DNA from 4 places in the Microbulbifer sp. CnH-101-G genome. Region 4 is predicted to be linked to each of the others. Evidence: predicted binding sites of a transcription regulator. Region 4 holds the regulator's gene; each other region holds the start of a gene.

Region 1 (6,169 bases), 870 kb from region 4:
AATAATCGCAATATTGCGCAGATTCTCTATCACTGGGGGCCTCTGGGCGTTAAATCTTGGTAAATCGGGGCGGGGGCCTGCGGGGTTTCTACAGCAGCATTCCGGCCAAAGGCGGCGATTATAGGGGGGCCGCATGACAATTGGGAGTGATTTTGAGTAAAAAATCACCGGTCTCTATTAGTGGATGGGGTTTGCGAGTGGGTAGATCGGCTATTGAAGGTTTTATACCTCTATTGGAGGATGGAAAACAAAATGATAATGATTAACATTTGCATATGTAAATCAAATTGAATTGGGATTCCGGAGATTACCATGTCTGTTTATCGTCACACCGTGCTGTCATCCGCTATTTTTGCTGCGGCCCTGCCGACGGCCTTTGCGGCTGGCCCGCTGGCTGAGGGGCCCCGGAGCGACGTTATCGAAGAGACGGTGGTTGTGGGAGTGCGTCAGCGCCTGTACGACGCAGGTACACTGCTGGATGCCATCCAAAAAACCGAAGTGGTGGATGAATCTCAAATCAAGGCGATGCAGGCGGTCAACCTGACCCAGGCCATTGAGAAATCCCCCGGTGTGAGGGTTTCGAACGAGTGCTCCATGTGCGGCGTCAAGCGCATTATGTTAAACGGGATGCGCGGTGAGCATTCCACTATCCTCACCGATGGCATTCCTCTGCACACCATGATGGCTGGTTATTATGCGGTGGACGCTCTTGCCACCACCGGCGTGGAGCGCATCGAAGTGGCGCGCGGTGCCGGAGCCTCGCTGCTCGCCCCCGAGGCCATAGGCGGCACTATCAATGTGATTTCCAAGGAGCCGCAGGAAAGTGCTGTCAGCTTCAATGCCTCCTGGGAGGATAATGACAGTTTCTTCGTGGGCATGATGGGCAGCCATGTCAGCGATGACGACCGCACCCGCACCAGCCTGCTATATCAAAACGACAAGCATCACCAGGCCGATAACGACGACAATGGCGTCAGCGAAGCCCCCTCCAGGAAAACGCCAGCTATGTCGGCCGTATCTCCCATGATTTCAACGAGCGCGATAATCTGGTGCTGCGGCTGGCTTACACCGACTCCACTATTTTTGGTGGTCCCCAGGGCTACTCCATCGGTGAAGTGCTGAGTGGTTACGACGGTATCGAATCCGAGCACCTGTTTGTCAATGATGATGTGCGCGATGAGTATATCGGCAAGCCCTGGGAAACCACCGAGTGGATTGATACAGAGCGCACAGATGCTTCTGCCAACTGGTTGCGCGAATTCAATGAAAATTACAATGCCATGCTCACCCTGGCTTGGTCTGAACACCAGCAGGATTCCTTCTACGAGGGTTTTGACTACACCGCTACCGATCGCCTCTTTTATTTTGACCTGCGTAATAATCTGCTAGTGAATGAGGAGCATACCCTGACTTTTGGGGCAGACATGCGCGATGAGGCCATGCGCTCCGACTCTGTTGCCGGGGCAGAGAGTGCCAACTATGTGGAGGACAGCTTCGACTACCGCACCGGTGGCCTGTACCTGCAGGATACCTGGCAAGTCTCGCCAAAACTGGAGGTGTCCGCCGCCGTGCGTCTGGATACGGTGCGCGCCGACTTTATGGCCGAGGAGAAACCCGGCACCGAAATTGAAGAGACCCTACTGGTTCCACGCATCGATATGCGCTATCTGCACAATGATCAGTGGACATCGCGGCTGGCATTCGGGCGAGGCTATCGGGCGCCGCTGTCATTCTTTGAAACGGACCACGGGATTCTCGATGCCGGTGATGGCTTTTCCATTGCGGTCGATAAACTGGAAAGATCCCTCTCAAGTACCTATGCGCTGAGCTATGAGGGTGAGCGCTTGAGTAGCACTCTGTCACTGGCACACACAAAAGTTGAGCACCTGGCCGCACTGAGTGAAACGGAAGCCGGCGTCCCGCTGCTGGCGCAAATGCAGGAAGATGCTGCGGTTAGCGCCGGGGATATCAGTCTCGGCTACAAGCTGAATGAGGCCCTCAAGTTCGGCCTTACCCTGGAGCGCTACGCCTATGACCGGGTTTTCAAGGAGTCCTACGCTATCGCTCCGGTGGAAGAGCGCGCCCTACTGAGCTTGGACTACGGTAACGGGCCCTGGATGGTTTACGCCAGCGCCAGCTGGGTGGGCCAGCGGGATCTGCAAGACTACGGTTATGAGGGCTACAACCAGCCCAATGGAGAGCAGAAAAGCCTGACAGCGGAAGGCTACTGGACGGTGGATATGAAAGCCTCCTTCGACGTCAGTGAAAATCTGAGCGTCTACGTTGGCGGCAACAATCTCACCGACTACACCCAGGTTAACAGGGCCGAATCGCCGCTGTTTTGGGATGCCACAGGCGCTTACGATGTTGCTTATATCTACGGCCCGCTGCGCGGTCGGGAGTTCTACCTGGGCTTTGACTGGAATCTGTAGTCGTGCGCTGCTTTTTCCTGTGGCTAGTCCTATTTACCCTGTGTGCACCGGCTGCTTCTTATGTTGCGCAGGGAGAATCACTGCTGGACTTGGAGTTGAGAAGTCTCGCTAGCCCCGAGCGGATCGATCTTTTGCGATACCAGGGAGAGGCGACTGTGATGGTGTTTTTTGAGCCCGAGTGCTCCTGGTGTTTTCGCCAGGTCAGGGCGCTCAATCAGCTTTTAGCCCAGTGCCCCAGCCAGTTTCAGCCCCTGGCAGTGGGTACCAATGGCTCCCGCCGGGCGTTGCTGGCGGAATACCGCAGGTTGCGTCCGAACTTCCCCGCCTTTCAGGTGAGTAGCAAGCTGCTCGATAAGGTGGGCTCCATTCCCGCCACCCCTTTCACTTTACTGATCAACCGCTCCGGCGCGCCCGGAGGCTGGCTGAGGGGCTTTATGTCGCAGGAGAAGTTGCGGCTGGTATTGGCAGAGCGCTTAGCGGTCACTTGTGAGGGTTAAGTTATTGCGGGCCAGGTTCCCGGCTATCCGGCTATAAAGATAAATTCGGAGTCGAAGCTTCGAGGCTTTTGGGGCGCTTTCACTGCTTATCCCTAAGCTGCCCGGCGTTGATGCTCCAGCTGGGGTGCCTCTGGCGCGAGTGTAAAACGCTATTTCCAAGCTTTGCCAAAGGCGGCGATTATAGGGGGGCCGCATGACAATTGGGAGTGATTTTGAGTAAAAGATCACCGGTCGTGTGCAGAATGGCGACCTGGTGAAGAACGCGAGAAGAAAGCGAGAAGGACGCGGGCGACAGCTCTGCCCGCGCCAGGCAATGACTGCTACTTCTTGATACCGTCGGGACGGTGCGGGATCTGTGGGCGCAGCACGCCTACATTGCGGAAGCCCTCGTCCAGCAGGTGGGAGGCATGCAGGCGGCTCATCACGCCGCGGGCACAGTAGAGCAGGTACTCGCGCTCCTGATCCAGCTTGGCAAAGCCGTTATTGAGGCGATAGAAGGGGATCGTCTCTACTTCGACGCCCTCTAGCTCCAGCGGGTCCATCTCCTCTTCATCCGGGTGGCGGATATCGATGACTACCGCGTTGCCGGCCTCCTCGCGGATTTCCACTTCCGGCGCTTCGCCGTCCACCTCTTCGATCACCTCGTCGATATTCTGAATCGAACGGTTGCCAATGGCGCGGTCGAGGATGGTGAAGTCGAAGCGGTTCTCCTCGGATTCCACTTTCTCAATTTTGGCGCGGGTGGTGGGCTTCACTGAAATTACACCGCAGTATTCAGGCATATTTGCGGCGAATTCCTCGGTGCCGATCTCCCGTGAGGTGCGGATGATATCGGTCTTATCGCTGGTGATCAGCGGGCGCAGTACCAGGGTGTTGGTGACGCTATCGATCACGGACAGGTTTTTCAGGGTCTGGCTGGAAACCTGGGCGATGGCCTCACCGGTTACCACGGCATCCACTTCCAGCTCTTTCGCGATAACGTCTGCGGCGCGCAGCATCATACGCTTGAGAATCACGCCCATATGGGAGTCATCCACGCGCTCGAGGATTTCTGCCACTACTTCGTCGAAGGGCACGGTAACAAAGCGCACCCGGTGGGAGGCGCCGTATTTGTTCCACAGGTAGTAGGCCACTTCCTTAACGCCCAGCTCGTGCTGGCGTCCGCCCAGATTGAAGAACAGGAAGTGGGTGCGGATTCCGCGCTTCATGGTCAGGTAGCTGGCCACAGTGGAATCGAAACCACCGGAAACCAGCGACAGCACCGGGTCCTGGGTGCCCAGGGGGAAGCCGCCGAGGCCGGCATGCTGTTCCTCGACCACGTTGAGCTTGTCGTGGCGGATCTCCAGCTTCACCGTGATGTCCGGGTTTTTCAGTTTCACCCCGGCCGCTTCGGTATTTTTATTGAGGCCGCCGCCCACGTACTGCTCCACATCGAGAGATTTGAAGTCGTGGTCGCCGGTGCGCTTTACCCGCACACAGAAGGTCTTGTCCTTGAGGGCGGGGCCCCACACCGACAGGGTCTTCTCGTACATATCGTGCAGGTCGCCCAGGGGGAACTGGCGCACGCGGGAGAAGTTGGCGATGCCGGGGGTGTGAGAGAGCACCTCTTCGATGCGGCTGCCAAGGTGGGCCACGGCATCCGGGGCGATCACATCGATCTTTTCCCAGTCTTTGCGCACCTGGATTCGGTCGTCCAGCTGGCGCAGCAGGCGCTGTAGGTTGTCCTTGAGCTGGCGCGACATACGTTTGCGCACCGGGTTGCTCTTGATGGTGATCTCGGGAAAAAACTTGACGACAAAGTGCATGGGAATCCGTGGGGTACCGCATGTTGATAGAAGGTGCGGCATTATAAACTAGCCGGAGGCAAGTTGGTTGTGCACTGTTTCTGCGCGAGCAGGAGAGCAAATGTGCCAAATTGGTGCATTTAGCTGTGGCTGCACGGCCACAATACATCTATCCTGCCCCAGTCGGCCCAGTGCTGGGGCCCGCACCGGCACCAGTCGCGGCTGTGACGCCACTGCCCTAATTTGGCACACTCTTTGCTTTATTTCACGCCAGGTAAAGAGCGAATGCCGGCAGCAAAGGCATAGCGACCAAATACTTTTTAAGACCTGGAGGACAGCAATGTCAGCGAAAACGCTCGGTTTGATTAATGAGAGTGAGGCTAAGTGGATAGACCTGCGCTTCACCGACACCAAGGGTAAAGAACAGCACGTATCTGTGCCCGTGTCGGAGATTGACGACGAGTTCTTCGAAGAGGGCAAGATGTTCGATGGCTCCTCTATCGCTGGCTGGAAAGGCATCAACGAGTCCGACATGATCCTGATGCCGGATGACGAGACCGCTTTCCTCGACCCCTTCACCGACGAAAGCACCGTGATTATTCGCTGTAACATCGTCGACCCGATCACCGGTCAGGGCTATGAGCGCGACCCGCGTTCCATCGCGTTGCGCGCCGAAGAGTACCTGAAGTCCACTGGCCTGGGCGATACCGCACTGTTCGGTCCCGAGCCCGAGTTCTTCGTATTCGACGACATTACCTGGGGTGCCGAAATGGGCGGCGCCTTCTACAAGATCAACTCCGAAGAGGCAGCCTGGTCTTCCGGCCACAGCTTTGCCGAGGGCAATATCGGTCACCGCCCCGGTGTGAAAGGCGGTTACTTCCCGGTGCCTCCGGTTGACTCCCTGCACGACGTGCGTGCCGCCATGTGTTCCGCCATGGAGCAGATGGGCCTGCGCGTTGAAGTGCACCACCACGAAGTGGGCACTGCCGGCCAGTGTGAGATCGGCGTTGCCGCCAACACCCTGACCAAGAAAGCGGACGAAGTACAGATTCTCAAGTACGCCGTGCACAATGTAGCGCACGCCTACGGCAAGACCGCAACCTTTATGCCCAAGCCGCTGGTAGGCGATAACGGTTCCGGTATGCACGTACACCAGTCCTTCACCAAGGACGGCGTCAACCAGTTTGCCGGCGACGCCTACGCGGGCCTGTCCGAAACCGCCCTTTACTACATCGGCGGTATCGTGAAGCACGCGCGCGCCCTGAATGCGATCTGTAACGCATCCACTAACTCTTACAAGCGCCTGGTGCCTGGCTTTGAAGCCCCGGTTATCCTGGCCTACTCCGCGCGCAACCGCTCCGCTTCCATCCGTATCCCGTATGTGACTTCGCCGAAGGGCAAGCGCATCGAGACCCGCTTCCCGGATCCGACCGCAAACCCATACCTGGCGTTCGCA
Region 2 (6,169 bases), 860 kb from region 4:
ACGCCGATGCCGCCGAGCCGTTCTCGAAAAGCCCGCCCCTCTCTGGTGCGGGCTTTTTTATTGGGGGTACACTGTCGGTTGAGGGGGTTACTTTCGCCGTCTGTGGCCGATACAGCGTTTGTGGATTAGAAAGCCTGCCCCTCTGCAGATTGGAGCCCGTTTGTAGGCAAGCACAAGGAGTACCGCTTCGCGGCTGATTGAGCTATGGGATATTTAAAACTGTTGCAGGCACTTTTTCTTGCCGTTCCCCTGCTGGCCCTCGCCGGCACCGATGGCGGAACCACCTCCAGTACCATTTACAAGGTTGTCGGCCCCGATGGCCAGGTGACGTTCAGCGATACGCCGCCCCCCAATGGGCAGGCGCAAAAGGTCGAGTTGGCCCCAATTAATGTACAGCCAATCGCTCTGCCGCGGACCCTGCCGACCCGCAAGCTGTCGCCAAAAGATGAAAGTGACAAGGCCAAGGACGGTTATTCTGGCCCGTTTTCTATTCAGATAGTGAGCCCCTTAAATGACGCCACCATCCCTCCTGGGCAGCGTTTTATCCCGCTGCAGGTGGATGTGCAGCCGGTGTACCCGGAAGGGGCGAGTTTCTTTGCAGTGGTGGATGGCAAGCCCTGGAGTGGTCGCTCCTCGGGAGCGGGCCTGGATATCTCCCTGCTCGAGCGGGGTACCCACACCGTGCAGGCGATACTTACCGATGCCAACGGCCAGGTACTGGCCAAATCCCAAGTGATTACGCTCTATGTGAAACGCCCTGGCGGCAAGCTGCCAGATAACCCGGCGCCGCGTGCACCGCAAGCTCCCAAGGCTCCGCTGGGACCGGGTATTCCCCAGGCTCAGCCCACTCCCTGATCCACTGCCTTAGCCGCTCCTTAAGCGGCTTCCTTACATGCCGCCACTGCAAATAACTTTTTTTGCGGCGGTGGCTTCCACCCCAGATCCGCCTGGTTAAATTTTGCTCTACGCACTAATATGGTGCGCACACGATTTTGTCTCAGCAGTTTTGCCTGTGCCTGCGGCGGCTTAACCAGTCTCATGGTCGTGCACGCTTGGAGGTTGGGGAGAACCCTGGGGCCTCTGGGCGCGCCCCCCGATAATTCTGTGCGCCATTTTGGTTTGCTTTTTGCACTGGCTAGAGACAAGGGGTTATCGCGCCGGACGCAGGAGAGTGCCCGGGCCCGTTAGAAAGCGGAAACGATTGAATGCTTAATGATCGCCAGCTGCGTCAGCTTTTAGACAGTCTTACTTCAGCGGTACTGGTACTGGATGACCAGTTATTGCTTTGCTACCTGAATAATGCCGCTGAGGATCTGTTGGCTGCCTCCAGTGCGCGGGTCGAGGGTATGCCACTGCAGGAGGTAGTGCGGGAGTCCGTCGCCGCAGAAAAGGCGCTGCACAACGCGCTCCTCACCGGGGAAAAGTTCACCGTGCGTCGCGCCCGCTGGCGCCTGCATAACCTGAAAACGCGGACCGTGGATTACTCCGTGAGCCCGGTGCCGGAGCTGGGGGTGTTGTTGGTGGAGGTGCAGCCGATGGATCGCCTGCTGCGCATTGCCCGTGAGGATGCACTGCTCAGCACTCAGGAAACCGCACGCAACCTGGTGCGAGGCATGGCCCACGAGGTGAAAAATCCCCTCGGCGGGATTCGCGGTGCCGCACAGTTACTGCAGCGCGAACTGCCTGACGCCTCCCTCGAAGAGTACACCCAGATCATCATCGAAGAGGTGGATCGCCTGCGTAATCTGGTCGATCGACTACTGGGGCCCCGCCAGCCAGTACAACTGGTGCCCAGCAATGTGCACGAGATACTCGAGCGGGTGGCACAACTGGTCGAGGCCGAATGCGGGGGGCAGCTGCAAATTCGCCGGGATTATGATCCCTCGATTCCCGATGTGCCGGCAGACCCAGAGCAGTTGATCCAGGCCCTGTTGAATATCGCCCGCAATGCCATGCAGGCCATTGATGAGAGCATCGGCCTCGCCAATGGGGAAATCGTGTTGCGCACGCGCGTGCAGCGCCAGTTCACCATTGGTCGACGCCACTGCCCGCTGGTTTGCCGTATCGAAATTGAAGACAACGGCCCTGGCATTGCCGAGGAGATCCGCGAGCGCATTTTTTTCCCGATGATTTCCGGTCGTGCCGAGGGCTCGGGACTGGGGTTGTCTATCTCGCAAAATATTATCAACCAGCACCGTGGCCTAATTAAATGCGACAGCCGACCGGGTCGCAGTGTCTTCCAGATTTACCTGCCACTTGTTACCGAATCAGCCAATACAGGAACCTAGAGAATGGGCAATCGCGTTTGGATTATTGACGACGACCGATCAATCCGCTGGGTACTGGAGCGGGCGCTGTCGCGAGAGGGGATTGAGACCCAGTGCTACGAGAGCGGCGATCGCGCCCTGGATGATTTTTATAGCGACTCCCCGGATGTAGTGATCAGCGATATTCGCATGCCCGGTTCCGATGGTTTTAAATTGCTGGAAAGATTTCAGGCGGAGCGTCCGGGCCTGCCAATCATTATTATGACTGCGCACTCCGATCTCGACAGTGCGGTTGCTGCTTACCAGGGTGGGGCCTTCGAATACTTACCCAAACCCTTCGATATCGATGAGGCTGTAGCAGTCACACGGCGCGCATTGGCGCACGCCAAGGAGCAGGTCCAGGAAGAACGGGCTGAGCCGGATAATGGCACCGGTAACAAAGAAATCATCGGCGAAGCGCCGGCCATGCAGGAAGTATTTCGCGCTATTGGACGCCTGTCCCATTCAAATATCACCGTGCTGATTAATGGCGAATCGGGAACTGGTAAGGAGCTGGTGGCCCAGGCCCTGCACAACCACAGCCCCCGCCGTGACAAGCCGTTTATCGCCCTCAATATGGCCGCCATCCCCAAAGACCTGATGGAGTCCGAACTGTTCGGGCATGAGAAGGGCGCCTTTACCGGCGCCAGCGCCCAGCGGGCCGGTCGCTTCGAACAGGCCAATAGCGGCACTCTGTTTTTAGATGAAATTGGCGATATGCCGGCGGAGACCCAGACCCGGCTGCTGCGTGTTCTGGCGGATGGGGAGTTTTATCGGGTTGGTGGTCATACTCCGGTAAAAGTGGATGTACGTATCATTGCCGCCACCCACCAGAATCTGGAAGAGTTGGTGCGCGAGCATAAATTCCGCGAGGATTTATTCCACCGTCTGAACGTGATTCGAATTCACATCCCGCGCCTGGCGGACAGGCGCGAGGATATTCCGCGGCTGGTGCGCCACTTCTTCAATGCCGCCGCCGCAGACCTCGGTGTAGAGCCAAAAATTCTGAGTAAAGATGCCGAGGAATATCTCTCCGGCCTCGATTGGCCCGGCAATGTACGCCAGCTGGAAAACACCTGTCGCTGGATTACCGTAATGGCCTCTGGCCGCGAAGTGCATATCGAAGACCTACCGCAAGAATTGCACCAGCAGAGCAATGAGACCGAAGTACCGCTGGACTGGCAAAAAGCCTTGCGCATCTGGGCCGATCAAGCGCTCAGCGCCGGACGCAAGGAAATTCTCAGCGAAGCCGTACCCGCCTTCGAAAAAGCTTTGATAGAAATCGCGTTAAAACACACCGCCGGGCGCAAGCGCGATGCTGCGGATCTGCTTGGCTGGGGACGCAACACCCTGACGAGGAAGTTGAAGGAATTGGGGATGAACGGAGAGTAATTTCGGGCTTTTAATCGGCAAAAAAATAGAGAAGCCAAAAAAGGAAATATTCTTTTCAGCACCTAAAATTCTCATTAGCGTGAATTTGTAGCTCTTATTATTGAAACGATAAGGGAGAGTTTTTGTGAAAATTGAAGAGCTTTCTGTTGTTGAAAAAGTGCCATTCCTGTTTTGGGTAAAAGACCGGCAGGGAAAATATCTCTGGGGAAATCGTAAAATTTGTGAGTTGGCCGGTGAGGAAGTGGAAGGCAAGACCGATGCGCAGCTGCCCTGGTCGGATAACGCTGTGGAATTACGAGATGATGACTTAAAGGTCTTCGCCTCAGGAGATCCCATCTATTCTCATGAATTTATCGATAAATCCTCTGAGGGCAGGGCCAACTTGAGTGTTTGCAAGTGGCTCGACGACTTTGAAGGGCAGCAGTGCTGCTTCGGCATTTCGTTTATTAGTGACTGAGAGAAGTACTGTAATCTGCCTTATGAATCCGGTTCAGGGGCGACCGGGCTTGCATGCGGATTACTGTTTTACCCTCTCCGCATTTTCTGTTTTCTCCACGCCAAGTTTGGCCAGATTACTGGCGATATCCTCTGCGCTGGTGGCGGGATTGATATCTTTATCGATTTTTAGAATATTGCCATCTTTGCCGATATAAATAGTGACGCGCCGGGCGAGTTTGATAATAGGAATGAGTACACCGTAGGCTTTCGCAACCTCTCCCGTGGGGTCGCTGAGCAGGGGGAAGTCGGCGGAATTGTATTCAGAGAATCGGACATTTTCGTCGAGCTTATCGGTGCTGGCCATAAAGTAGGTGACGTTAAAGGCACGGATTTGGTCACCGTTTTTAGCCAGGGATTTGCACTCTATTGTGCAGTTTTTGGTAAAAGCCCTGGGATACCAGGCGATAACCACCGCGGTCTTGCCCACATAGTCTTTCAGCGAGTGCGTCTTTCCATCTGTGCCCCGCAAGGTGAAGTCGGGCGCTTTTTGCCCGACTTCCAGTGCCATCAGCGGCAAGCTGAGCATGGTGGCGACAATCAGGGTTAACCAATATTTCATAGGGACATCCGCTCTGGCAAAAGTGGCGTCTAATCTATTGCCATTGTGTGCCTCACATCAGTATATGACGCTTATATGGCTAAGACCTGCCGCATCTTCCATCTTCACCAAATATGACTGACCAGTGCTCACACTATGAGTCAGCTCAAGTACTGTTCGAAAGCGCTGCAGTACACCGAGTTCAGGTTTCGACAGCGCGGTTAAATAGCGTAAAAAAAGAAAGTGATCTCAAATTACTCGCTATCTTTCTTTGGCTGCATCAGCATATCGTTGCCTTCGGGTTTCGGTGGCATCAGCATATCTTCCGGGTGGACAAACTCCCGCATAAAGATTTCCCAGAAAGCGAGGAACAATGCGGCTAGCAGAGGGCCCATGGCGAAGCCACTGATGCCAAACAGTATTAGGCCGCCCACGGTGGAAAACAGCACCAGGTAATCTGGCAGCTTGGTATCCCGCCCTACCAAAATGGGGCGCAGCAAGTTGTCCACCAGGCTGATTACGGTAAATCCGTAGGCCAGTAGTATGGTGGCCTTGACTGGCTCGCCAACCCCATACAGATAGATCGCCGCAGGAAACCAGATCAGTGCCGCACCAACGGCGGGCAGTAACGATAATAGGGTCATCAACACACCCCACAACAGGGGGGCGGGCAAATCGAGTACCCAGAAAATAATGCCGCCCAGGCTTCCCTGGGTAATTGCGACTACCAGGTTGCCTTTAATAGTGGCTCGGGTGACTTCGGCAAACTTAGCCAGTAGCAGGTGCTCACGCTCATCACCAAGTGGCAGTGCGTGAATAATCAAGTTGACCAGTCTCTCCCCATCGCGAATTAAAAAGAAAGTGAGGTAGAGCATCAGGCCGAGCATGACAAAAAAATTGACAGTGTTCTGCCCCACTTCTATTGCGTTTTTTGCAATAAAACTGCCAGCATTCATTACCCCGCCAAGTAAACGCTTCTTGGCCTCGTCGATATCTACACCGATACCCTCAAGGAAATCGTTGACGCGCGGAAAGGCGCTGCGTACCTGTTCTAGGGATTTAGATACATCAATTTGTCCCTCCTGCACCTTCTGATAAAGCGTTACCGCTTCATTGATAAAGGAGGTGGCCACCACCAATACTGGTATCACCAATAACACGATGCACATAAAAAGGGTCAGCAGCGCCATGGAATTGGGAGAGCTGGGAAAGCGCTGCATTAATAGGCGGTACACGGGATAAAAAATGAGGGCGATAGCACAAGCCCAAAAAATTGGTGTGAAGAAGGGTTTAATCAGCACCATAAAAGCCACTGACACCAAGATCAGCGAAAGAATAAATGAGCGCCTTTCTAATTTTTCCTGCACTGGAACTCCCTCTACTTCTGCAAAGCCCTGTGGTATCGGGCGCCTAATTTGCGATCTATCTAAGCAGA
Region 3 (6,169 bases), 260 kb from region 4:
TTCGAATCCTGACAATTGCGCATGTTCACGGAATATTTCTGCGGGGTGGGTAAAGTTAAACTGCTCGCCAAACCCCAGGCGGTTGGCTAAATCGCAGATTGCCTGCCAGTCGTGGCGAGCCTCTCCGGTGGGCTCGAGAAAGGAGCGTTGCCGGGAGATGCGCCGCTCAGCATTGGTGACAGTGCCATTTTTCTCGGCCCAGCCAGTGGCCGGCAGCAGTACATCGGCGCAGCGGGCGGTGTCGGTATCGGCGATACAATCGGAAACAATCACTAGCGGACATTTACGCAGAGCTTCAGTCACCCGCTCCGCTTCCGGCATACTCACGGCGGGATTGGTGGCCATAATCCAGATTGCTTTGATCTGCCCACTTTCCACTGCGCGGAACATATCCACGGCTTTTAATCCGGGATTCAGTGCCATATTGGGTGCATTCCAGAAGCGCTGCACCCGGTCTATATCACTATCTTTAAATTCCATGTGGGCGGCGAGCATATTGGCCAGACCACCCACTTCGCGCCCGCCCATAGCATTGGGCTGGCCGGTAATTGAGAAGGGCCCCGCCCCAGCCTTGCCGATGCGCCCGGTTGCCAAGTGACAGTTGATGATTGCGTTATTTTTGTCTGTGCCACTACTGGATTGGTTAATACCTTGGGAATAGAAGCTGAGTGTTTTTTCGGTTTCGGCAAACAAGCGGAAGAAAGCTAATAGCTTTTTTGCAGGCACTCCACAACTCAGTGCGGTTTGCTGTAGGGACCAGTGCTGGGCGGTTTCCAGTGCCTGCTCAAAACCCTGTGTATGTTGTTGGATATAGTGATGATTGAGGCGGTTGTGTTGAGCGAGGAAATTAAGCAGCCCATTAAACAGTGCGGCATCGCTGCCGGGAGTTATTGCCAGGTGCAGATCGGCCATCTCGCTGGTAGCACTCGCCCGCGGATCAACCACCACCAGCTTGGCTTTACCCGCCTGCATACGCTGAAACAGAATCGGGTGGGTCCAGGCGGCATTGGAGCCAACTAAAACGATGAGGTCCGCTTCTTCCAGATCTCCATAGCAACAGGGCACGGCATCCGCGCCTAGGGCGCGCTTATACCCTGCTACGGCTGAGGACATGCAAAGACGCGAGTTGGTATCAATATTTGCGCTACCAATAAAACCCTTCATTAATTTATTGGCAACATAATAATCTTCGGTCAGCAGCTGCCCAGAAAGGTAAAAAGCTACGGAGTCAGGGCCATATTCGCGGATATTGCGGGCGAATTCGCTGGCGACATAAGACATGGCAGTATCCCAATCACAGGCTTCGCCATGCAGGTGCGGCCGTAAGAGCCGCCCATGATCTCCGAGTGTTTCCCCTAGGGCAGAACCTTTTACACACAGTCGGCCAAAATTAGAGGGATGCTGTTTATCACCTGTGACGGAAATCACAGAGGTATTTTGCCGCTCTTCCTTGTTAATTGTTACTCCGCAGCCTACTCCGCAATAGGGACAAGTGGTGCAGGAGCGCTGTGTGCTCAGGTATTCCTTTACTGCCATTATTCTTACTTATTGCAACCGATATAAACGGTATTTCCATTAAATGCCAAAGGGTAAGTGGCGAGCTGGATATTAGCGTCTTCCATACAAACACCATCTTCAAGGCGAAAATGGTGTTTATAAAGTGGTGAAGCAATAGTTAATTCACCCTCCAGCTCCGCAATTATTCCCCGCGAAATAACCCCAGCTTGTGCGATCGGGTCCCAGTTGTCAACGGCATAAAGCTGTCGATCCTGCCCGGGTAAAAAAAATAGGGCGATACCTTTTTTCTTCTCAGATCTAACCGTGTTGCCAGCTTTTTCTGAGGAGGTATCGCCCCAAAGGGCACACACCCCGGAATTGCTGACCAGATCTGAGCGTCGACAGATTGGCAGCCATTGGGGGCGGGTTATGGCAATAGAATTAAATGAATTTGGTTTGGCGCTGGCTTGATACATAACAACTTCCTTACAGGATTGTGAAAAAAATCAGAAATTGAAATTTATTCTTGTTTATTCAAATGAAAGTACTTTTTGGAATACGCCACTAGGCAGACTCTGCAGCTTCCAATATTTCCTCGGTGGTCGCCGGGCGTGGTTGACCGCGCTCCTTAACAAAAACAATTTTGTCATCACCCTCGCTGCTGTTGACAAACTGACGAAAACGCTTGAGTTTTTCCGGGTCGTTAATGGCGGACTTCCATTCGCATTGATAGCTATCAACCACGCGCGACATTTGCGCTTCAAGTTCGGCACAGATTCCCAGTTTGTCATCGACAATGACTTCACGTAGATAGTCGAGCCCACCATCAAGGCTTTCCAGCCAGACCGAGGTGCGCTGCAATTTATCGGCGGTGCGCACGTAGAACATCAGGAAGCGATCGATATATCGAATGAGGGTTTCGTCATCCAGATCAGTGGCGAATAAGTCGGCGTGTCGCGGGCGCATGCCGCCGTTACCGGCGACAAATAGGTTCCAGCCTTTTTCGGTGGCGATAACTCCCACATCCTTACTCTGCGCTTCGGCGCACTCGCGGGTACAGCCAGATACGGCCATCTTGATTTTGTGGGGCGAGCGCAATCCTTTGTAGCGGTTTTCCACGCGCAGGGCCATAGAAACACTGTCCTGCACCCCGAAGCGGCACCAGGTACTGCCTACACAAGACTTAACCGTGCGCAGAGACTTTCCATAGGCATGGCCGGTTTCGAATCCCGCATCAACCAGTTCTCGCCAAATCTCTGGTAGCTGCTCGAGGCGAGCACCAAAAAGATCAATACGCTGGCCACCGGTAATTTTGGTGTAGAGGTCATAGCGTTTGGCAACATCGCCAATCACAATAAGTTTTTCTGGTGTGATTTCGCCACCGGGAATACGCGGTACTACAGAGTAGCTACCATTTTTCTGCATATTCGCCATAAAGGTGTCATTGGTGTCCTGCAGGCCAACGTGGGCCTGCTCCAGAATATGTTCATTCCACAGAGAGGCGAAGATGGAAGCTGCGGTGGGTTTGCACACCTCACAGCCCTGGCCGCTGCCATGTTTATCGAGGAGCTCATCAAAGGTTTTAATTTCCCCAACCTGAATAATATGGAAGAGCTCTTGCCGGCTATAGGGGAAATGCGCACAGAGGTGATTGCTTACCTCCATACCTAGTGCCGCTAACTCAGTATCGACAATATTTTTTAGCAGTGCCGCACAACCACCACAGCCGGTGGAGGCCTTGGTTACATCCTTGACTTCAGCTAGGGTATGGCAGCCACCGTGTACCACATCGATAATCTGTCCCTTACTCACGTTATAACAGGAACATACGGTGGCACTGGCAGGTAAAGCCGAGGCACCGAGAGGCGATCCTGCACCATCAACTGAGGGAAGGATAAGTTGCTCAGGGTGCTCGGGCAGCTCAATATCATTAAGGTGATATTGCAGTAGAGTATCGTAATCCCCGGTATCACCCACCAGCACGGCACCGAGCAGTTTCTGGCCTTTGGCATCGGTTATCATACGTTTGTAAACGCCGCCCTGCTCATCTACAAAAGTAATTGCGGCCGCACCTTCACTGCGCCCGTGGGCATCGCCAATAGAACCGACTTGAACACCGAGCAGCTTTAATTTGGTGCTCATATCGGCACCATTAAAAAATATCTCTGCACCGGTAAGTTGTGCGACAGCGGTGCGTGCCATGCTGTAGCCCGGAGCTACCAGGCCAAAGATTCGCCCTTCATAGAGCGCGCACTCTCCTATAGCAAAAATCTTAGGGTCTGATGTGCGACAGCAGTTATCGATGACTATGCCACCGCGCTCGCCAACCTGCAGTCCTGAAGCTTTTGCCAGCGTATCCTGAGGGCGAATTCCCGCGGAGAAGACAATCATATCGGTAAGCAGTTCATCTCCTCCTTTAAACTGCATACGCAAGCGGCCATCAACTTCTGCAATAAGTTCAGTGGCCATACTGGTGTGTACCTTTACACCGAGAGCTTCGATTTTTTTGCGCAGCAAATCGGAGCCGCCCTCGTCGAGCTGAGTGGCCATAAGTCCCGGCGCGAACTCCACCACATGGGCTTCGAGTCCAAGGGCTTTTAAAGCATTTGCCGCTTCCAGACCGAGTAGGCCACCACCGACAACCACACCACTTTGCGCTGTAGATGCGGCTGTGCGGATAGCATCCAGATCTTCGAGGGTACGGTAGACAAAGCAGCGCTCGTGCTGGTGTCCTGGGATGGGGGGCACAAAAGGATAGGAGCCGGTGGCGAGTACTAGCTGATCGTATGTATATAAGTTTCCATTCTGGGCGGTAACGGTTTGCTTTTCGCGATCAATGGCAATAACGGGGTTATTGAGTTCTAGCTCGAAGCCCCATTCATGGTACTGCTCGATATGGCCCATGGCCAAATCTTCAGCGCTGCACCCGGAGAAATAATTGGACAAATGTACGCGGTCATAAGCGGGCCTGGCTTCCGCACAAAAGACGGTGACTTCAAAACCGATGTTTTTATTTTTTTCTACCAGCTGTTCAAGAAAGTGGTGCCCGACCATGCCGTTACCAATCACAACCAGCTTTTGCTTTTCTTTCTTTACCTTCATTGCTATTCCTGCCATCTGAAGTCAATTTTTTCGGCAGGAGGGGAAGCGCTTGATATGGCAGGGGCGCCTCCTCTTCTGCCGAAGAGTACAGGCGCCGTTGCCTCGAATTGGGGGAAAATTTTGTTGGTCATTTAATGTATTCAATCTCCGTGCCAATATTGAGACCTGGAATGGCGCCAATCTGTGCCTATTGTCCACAATTTTGGCGACACCTTGCGACAAGTTGGTGCGAAAAAATAATTTTCTGCTCTGTATTAGTGCTTAATGAAATTCTGTGGAATATTGGAGGCGTGGAGAATTTATTTTCGGGCTGCTGGTAGGTAAAACTGAGATCCGCTGATGGGCTATTAGAAAATATACAGGAGATGAGAAAGCAGCAGGATGAGCGCTATCAGTTGCCAGAACAAAACAGGGTTTCTTTCCAGTAGTGGGCGGCTATTGGGTGGTTTGAAGGCCGGGTTGGGGTGCTGTAAATCTTGAATGAATTCCGACAGGCTGTCGTAGCGTTGTCTGGGGTCGGCAGCGCAGGCTTTTTGCAGGGCGCCATCCACCCAATGGGGAATATCCCTACGGTGCGTATACGCTTTCGTATAACGCATTTGTTGATAACTTTTGAGCTGATAGTGCAGGTTGCCCAGGCGCTCGGGATAGGGGTATTTTCCCGTAAGTAATTCATAGGCGATGACTCCAAGGGAAAAGATATCTGAACGGTGGCTGGCACTATCCCCAAAAAAGAATTCGGGAGCCGCATAATTTTTACTGCCTGGAGCACCAGTTTCTGAGAAATGTAATTGCTCCCGGAGGCCGGGCCCATCAACCCCTCCCAGATCAATGATGACCAGACGCCCATGGCTGCGCATCATGATGTTCTCTGGCTTCAGGTCGCCATGCACAATTTCTAGGCGTTGCAGGCTGCGCAAGGCACTTACCAGTTGCGCCAGCAGCTCCCGTACCTGGGATATTTGCGGCTGGGAATTAAGTTGCATCCACTGTCGTAAGGTCTGTCCCTCGACATATTCGAGAATATGGTAAAGACAAGCGCGCTCTGCCCTTGGGGGATATAACTTGATAATCCCTGGGTGGTTGATTCGCCGGCCAGTCCACTCCTCGGCGATAAAGCGCTCGATATAATGCGGATCATCGCAGTAATTTACTGACGGGGTTTTAAGAGCGCGAAGTACACCGGATTCAAGATCTTGGGCCAGGTACAGGTGACTGCGCTTGCTGGCATAAAGTTCCTGCAGAATAAGGAAGCCATCGAGTTTTTGACCGGGATTTAAATCCGGGGCGAAGGGCAGCTTCCGGTTGTGCATTGTCAGTTCGTCGCACTGCGGGAAGTCCAGGTGATTGACCCTGGCAGCGACTGCACTCAGATTATCGCTTGAGCCAGCCTTCAGGGCCGCATCAACCAGCTGTTGCGGTGTGGTCCTGTCGAAATCAGCGAGTCTTTCCTGGATAGAGGTTTCGGGCAAGAAATCGTGTATCCCATCGCTACTCAGCAAATAAATATCATCGGGTAGTAGCGCTTCACAGCGATAGTCCACATCGATGTGGACATCCATACCCAGTG
Region 4 (6,169 bases):
CCTCAACGGCGTTGTAGTACCTCTGCGGGTCAGAGTTGGCATATTGGGCATTTGAGCGAATGACACCCAGCAGCTTTTGGGAAACCCCCTCAATCATTACATAAGGGTTTTGATCGGCATTCGCAGCGGGGACCACAGCAGACACCAATGCTGCGCAAAGTACAAATCTTAGCCATCGGGAAAACCCGTACCGACCAATCCAAAATGATGTATTCACAAATACTCTCCAATTAGCAAATCATTCCTTGGACGCACACAGCGTAAATAAGTGCCATGACGAGACTGCTGGCATTTCTCCCCAGAAGTGGGGATTTGTCGTTCATCCGCTGAGTGACATAGCTGACAGCAGCGGCGGCAGACTATACCATGACCGCGCCCGGTGGTGTGGTAGTGTACGAGCGTGTCATTTGGCATCCCCCTATCGACCGGCCTTCCTACACGCTTTTAAGCTGTTCATAATAATATAGATTAGAACGACAACCGCAGGGTCAGCTTCGACAATAACAAAGCGTGACACCTGCGACTTATGCGTGAAAGCCCAGAGAAAGCAGGGCAAAGAGAGTTATCACAGATACTTTCAATAGCTAAAAGGTTAGTAAATTAGAAGTGAGCAAGCAGAGGCACTTAATGACCCGAGAATTAATAACGGAAGCTGGGAGGCGCACCGTTCGAATGGAAGCGGAGGCTGTCGACGAACTAGAACAAAGGATCAACGGCAATTTCCAGCGCGCCTGTGAGATGATCCTGCAATGTCCCGGCCGCACTATTGTAACGGGTATGGGCAAATCGGGGCACATCGGACGCAAAATAGCCGCCACCCTTGCCAGCACTGGTACTCCTAGCTTTTTCGTTCATCCCGGAGAAGCGAGCCATGGAGACCTGGGAATGATCACCCGGGACGATCTGGTGATCGCCATCTCAAACTCGGGCTCTTCCGCAGAGGTACTGACTTTACTGCCACTGTTAAAGCGCCTAAGCATCCCCATGATCAGCATGACAGGTAAAACTGACTCCCCATTGGCACAGGCAGCAGAAGTCAATCTGGATATTTCAGTGCAAACTGAAGCCTGCCCTCTTAATTTGGCGCCAACCTCCTCAACCACCGTCACTCTGGTTATGGGCGACGCACTGGCGGTAGCCCTACTTGAAGCCAGGGGCTTCACCGCCGAAGACTTTGCCTTCTCCCACCCAGGCGGAGCCCTTGGCCGACGTCTATTGCTAAAAGTAGAAGATGTCATGCATGCCGGGGAAGAGCTGCCCCAGGTCCAGCCAGACACTCTGCTGTCCAAAGCCTTACTGGAGATGACCAGCAAAGGGTTTGGTATGACCACCATTGTCGACACAAAGGGAGAACTACTCGGTGTTTTTACCGACGGGGACTTGCGCCGCGTGATCGACCACAAGATCGAGCTGGATAAGGCCACTATGGATCAAGTGATGAGCCGCCGCCCTAAAACGGTATCCGCCGAGACTTTGGCTGCGGAAGCACTGCGTATTATGGAAGATTATAAAATCACCGCACTCGTCGTAGAGGATGAAACCCACCACCCAATAGGCGTACTACATATGCACGATATACTGCGCGCCGGCGTAATCTAAAAGATTAAATTAATTTTTTGGGCACGTTAGTGCCCCATTTACATTTTAAGGAAAACTCTGGTGGTTTCAGAAAAAGAATTAAATGCGGCTCTGCAGAAAGTACGCTGGCTGGTTTTGGATGTAGATGGCGTCCTCACCGACGGCAAACTTTATTTTGACAACAATGGCAATGAGCTGAAAACCTTTAACACCCTCGATGGACACGGCATTAAGATGCTGCAAAACTCCGGGGTTCGCGTAGCCATTATTACAGGGCGGCGCAGCTCCGTGGTGGAGCGCCGCGCTCACGACTTGGGCATCAATAAACTGATTCAGGGGCGCGAAGACAAATTTACCGCGCTCCAGGAACTTTTGGCAGGGGAACCCTGCCGCTTAGAAGATATCGCCTACATCGGCGATGACTATCCGGATCTCCTGGTGATGACCCGCATCGGCTGCCCCATAGCTCCTCCCAATGCCGCAGCCCCCGTCAAGGAGCGCGCTTTGTGGGTAACCCGAGCTCGCGGCGGAGAAGGCGCTGTGCGCGAAGCCTGTGATCAAATCATGCAGGCGCAGGGAACCTTTGACTCGGCTCTCGCCCCCTATATTGGAGAGCAATAATGCGCACTTGGCTGCCGCTGCTATTAGTAGTATCGCTAATCAGTGTTGGCCTGTGGCTTTCGGAAAGCCCGCCCGATCAGCTGCTGGGGATACGACCGACCCCCCAGCAGCATGACAAGGCCGCAGAACTGATCATCCGAAATGCCAAGACACGGCACTTCAATGAGGAAGGAAACCTCGCCTACCGAGTAGATGCAGATCAGATTACCTACTACCAGTTTAAACGTCGTGACCGGGCAGACCTGGCGGAACCCCGCATGCTCTTTTACCAGGATGACCAGCCGAAGTGGCGTACCGAGTCCCGCAAAGGGGTCGCTTACAATCGTGGTGAACGAGTAGTCTTGGATGGCGATGTCGTAATTGATGAACTACCCGCCCCTGGCGGTATCAAACTGGAAACATCGAGCATTACAATTCTGCCCGCGAAGGAATTCGCCGAGACAGACAAAGTTGTTACTATTAGCTCTGGCCCTAACCGCACAACGGGTAAGGGTATGCGCGCTTACCTGAATGAAGACCGGATGGAAATCCTATCCGACGTAAAGAGCATCTATGACACTGACTAAATACCGCCACTTGCTAAGAATCTCCGCTATTACCGCACTAGCGCTCATAGCTTCAACGGCTGTTGCACTGCCAGAAGATCGCCAACAGCGGATCAATATCAGTTCTGATGCCATGAATGCCGGCCTCAACAATAACTTGGTGGTATATAGCAACAATGTTGTTATCACTCAGGGTTCGCTGAAAATTCAGGCTGACCGCGTCGAGGTTTACTTCACTCCAGAAAAAGAAATCAGTCGCGTCATAGCCGTAGGCAAGCCCGCGCATTTCCAACAAAAGATTCTTCAGGGTGAAAATCCCGTCAAAGCTAGAGCCCAGCGTATTGTTTACCAGGTGAGCTCTGAGGAACTGCAGCTCACAGGCAAGGCCCATGTTGACCGTGAGGGCAATACGCTGGCCGCAGAAAAAATTGACTACGATCTCTCTACCGAACAAATGAGCGCCAAGGGGCAAACCGGTAAGGGGCGCGTAGAAATGACATGGAAGCCCGAGAAAAAAGAGAACACGCAAGGCGCCAGTGATAACCAAGGGCAGCAAGCCCCCTAACTTTCACTCAAGCGCTAAGCAACAGATATTATTTGCACCGGCGGGCACCACTCTGCCCGCGGCATGGATAGATTTCGGTACACACTATGCCAACGCTCAAAGCGTTACACCTCGCGAAACAGTATAAAAAAAGAAAAGTTGTCCAGGATGTCACCGTCAGTGTTTCCAGCGGGCAGGTTGTCGGGCTTCTAGGCCCTAATGGCGCCGGTAAAACCACCTGTTTTTATATGATTGCCGGGCTGGTTCAGGCCGATGCAGGTAGGGTGATGATCGACGATGAAGATATTACCCGGCTGTCCATGCACGGGCGCGCACGCAAAGGCATCGGCTATCTTCCCCAGGAAGCCTCGGTATTTCGCCGCCTGAGCGTAAAAGACAATATTCTCGCCATCCTTGAAACCCGCAAAGACCTCTCACGAGCCGAGCGACAGCAACAGGCTCAAGCCCTGCTTGAGGAATTTAACATTACCCATATTGAGCAGAGCTTGGGCATGGCACTCTCTGGGGGCGAGCGCCGCAGAGTAGAAATTGCCCGCGCCCTGGCCACCAACCCCAGCTTTGTCCTGTTAGATGAACCTTTTGCCGGCGTGGATCCCATATCGGTAAACGATATCAAAGAAATCATCCGCCACCTGCGGGATCGAGATATCGGAGTACTCATTACCGACCACAATGTGCGCGAGACCCTCGATATTTGCGAGACCGCCTACATTGTCAGCGAGGGCCACATCATCGCTGAAGGCACACCAGAAGATGTTCTTGCCAACCAGCAGGTTCGGGAAGTTTATTTAGGACATGAATTTACCATTTAAGATGAAACGGCAATATCTATCCTTAAATTCTTCAATTTGAGCTTAATCCCTCATGCTTCAGCCGCTTCGAGTCTAACATCTATCACCGGGTCGGCACGTTTATTGCTTGTAATAAATTAGTGGGAGGGGTAGTCTGCGCCATCTTAGGACAAATTGATCTAAACACTGTCTTATCGGCCAGCGGCTCTCCACTATGAAGCAGTCACTCCAGCTCAAGCTCGGCACACAACTGACTATGACTCCCCAGTTGCAACAGGCAATCCGCCTTCTGCAACTGTCTACCCTCGACCTTCAGCAGGAGGTTCAGGCGGCGTTGGATAGCAATCCAATGCTGGAGGCGGATAGCGAGGAACAACCCTCAAAGGTGGAGAATGGCCAATCTCTGACTGAGCACGAGTCAGAGCGGGTGCAGGACAATACTTCACAAGCGACTGAGGAACGAGAGCTTGCTGAGGGGGACTGGGACCAGGCAATTCCCGACGAGCTTCCTGTCGACTCCCGATGGGATGATATCTACACCAGTCACAGCGGAAACCCAGAGCTGGATACCTCCAGCTACGAACGCAACTCCACCTCTGTCGACTTACAAGCCCACCTGCGCTGGCAACTGAACCTGACCCCTTTATCCGAGCAGGATAAGTGGATCGGTGAAAACCTGATTGACAGCATAAGCCCCAGCGGCCTCCTGGGCACCTCAATAGAGGAGGTTGCCTCCTCATTAGCTGTAGATGAAGATGAAGTACTGGCAGTCTTAAAGGCCATCCAACAGTTCGAGCCTGCCGGCTGTGGGGCTCGGGACCTAAAAGAATGCCTGCAATTGCAACTGCAACAGTTACCGCCAACCACCCCCTGGCTCGACCAAGCGCAAAGCATCATTGAGAAACACTTAGACCTGCTCGGCAAAAGAGATTTTCGCCAGCTGAGTCGGCGCACACGCCTTAACGAGGCCCAGCTCGGCGAGGCCATTCGCCTCATCCAGACGCTAAACCCGAATCCGGGAGAGAGCTTTGGCGGGCAGGAGCCGGACTATGTGATCCCGGATATCATCGTTTCCCGCAAGGCCCTGCGCTGGCAAGTAGAATTGAATGGAGAGATCACTCCCAAGATTCGAATCAATAATCACTATGCCTCAATGGTTAAGCGTGCGGACAACTCGAGAGATAACAACTTTTTGCGGGACCATCTGCAAGAAGCTCGCTGGTTTATGAAGAGCCTGCAGAGTCGCCACGAAACCCTGCTGAAAGTCGCCAACTGTATTGTCGAAAAGCAGCAAGGCTTTTTTGAGGAGGGGCCAGAAGCCATGCGCCCCATGGTGCTGGCAGACGTTGCCGAGTCCATTGGCATGCACGAGTCCACCATCTCCCGGGTAACCACCCAAAAGTACATGCTCACACCCCGCGGTGTGTTCGAACTCAAGTATTTCTTTTCGAGTCACGTAAGCACAGACTCCGGCGAAGATGCCTCCTCAACCGCCATTCGCGCCCTGATCAAAAAGCTGATTGATTCGGAAACGCCACGCAAGCCGCTATCCGACAATAAAATTACCCAGGAACTAGACCAGCAGGGCATCAAAGTAGCCCGCCGCACAGTAGCCAAGTATCGCGAATCAATGGGTATCCCCTCCTCCAGTGAAAGGAAGCGCCTAGTTTAATTTGCCCATACCGGGCGCGACCCAAAAGGCGGAGCAAGTCATAACCTGGCGCCAGTTGCTACGTCTTCACAACCGAACTCCAAACTTTGAGTGTATCCTTCCATTCTGGGCCACTTCCTAGTAGGGTTGCGACCCGAAAGGAGGCTCGCCGTATTGTGATGCACCTGGTAAGGAGAAATCCATGCAGATCAACATTAGTGGTCACCACGTCGACGTTAGCTCACCAATGCGCAACTACTGTGAGAACAAGCTGGAAAAGCTCTCAAGGCATTATGACAACATAACCAACGCGCAAGTTATTCTATCTGTAGATAAATTGATCCAGAAAGCTGAAGCCCGAGTACATATCAATGGTCACGACCTCTGTGCGGGTTCGGAAGACAAAGACATGTACGCA

The links. Region 4 encodes sigma-54, which starts transcription at its own class of promoters, with help from an activator protein. Its sites were predicted from a motif close to TGGCACANNNNTTGCNNT; they were not measured.
Region 1: a site for sigma-54 is predicted at 4,958-4,975, ahead of glnA (glutamate--ammonia ligase). Genes of this name have one in related genera too.
Region 2: a site for sigma-54 is predicted at 1,116-1,133, ahead of glnL (nitrogen regulation protein NR(II)). Genes of this name have one in related genera too.
Region 3: a site for sigma-54 is predicted at 4,737-4,754, ahead of nirB (nitrite reductase large subunit NirB). Genes of this name have one in related genera too.

Annotation. Positions count from the first base shown of each region.
Region 1 covers NZ_CP174292.1:3,679,976-3,686,144, reverse strand. Annotated here, with positions in the region: gene typA (translational GTPase TypA) at 1-33, opposite strand, end outside; gene ACJJID_RS16290 (TonB-dependent receptor plug domain-containing protein) at 313-1,122, shown strand; gene ACJJID_RS16285 (TonB-dependent receptor plug domain-containing protein) at 1,050-2,432, shown strand; gene ACJJID_RS16280 (TlpA family protein disulfide reductase) at 2,435-2,929, shown strand; gene thiI (tRNA uracil 4-sulfurtransferase ThiI) at 3,250-4,734, opposite strand; gene glnA (glutamate--ammonia ligase) at 5,054-6,169, shown strand, end outside.
Region 2 covers NZ_CP174292.1:3,673,502-3,679,670, reverse strand. Annotated here, with positions in the region: gene ACJJID_RS16265 (DUF4124 domain-containing protein) at 205-855, shown strand; gene glnL (nitrogen regulation protein NR(II)) at 1,206-2,288, shown strand; gene ntrC (nitrogen regulation protein NR(I)) at 2,292-3,698, shown strand; gene ACJJID_RS16250 (PAS domain-containing protein) at 3,823-4,155, shown strand; gene ACJJID_RS16245 (peroxiredoxin) at 4,216-4,755, opposite strand; gene ACJJID_RS16240 (AI-2E family transporter) at 4,989-6,101, opposite strand.
Region 3 covers NZ_CP174292.1:3,075,202-3,081,370, reverse strand. Annotated here, with positions in the region: gene ACJJID_RS13645 (nitrate reductase) at 1-1,536, opposite strand, end outside; gene nirD (nitrite reductase small subunit NirD) at 1,542-1,973, opposite strand; gene nirB (nitrite reductase large subunit NirB) at 2,062-4,599, opposite strand; gene ACJJID_RS13630 (protein kinase domain-containing protein) at 4,947-6,169, opposite strand, start outside.
Region 4 covers NZ_CP174292.1:2,813,608-2,819,776, forward strand. Annotated here, with positions in the region: gene ACJJID_RS12415 (MlaC/ttg2D family ABC transporter substrate-binding protein) at 1-217, opposite strand, end outside; gene ACJJID_RS12420 (KpsF/GutQ family sugar-phosphate isomerase) at 628-1,599, shown strand; gene ACJJID_RS12425 (KdsC family phosphatase) at 1,660-2,199, shown strand; gene lptC (LPS export ABC transporter periplasmic protein LptC) at 2,199-2,765, shown strand; gene lptA (lipopolysaccharide transport periplasmic protein LptA) at 2,752-3,309, shown strand; gene lptB (LPS export ABC transporter ATP-binding protein) at 3,396-4,121, shown strand; gene ACJJID_RS12445 (RNA polymerase factor sigma-54) at 4,315-5,772, shown strand; gene hpf (ribosome hibernation-promoting factor, HPF/YfiA family) at 5,954-6,169, shown strand, end outside.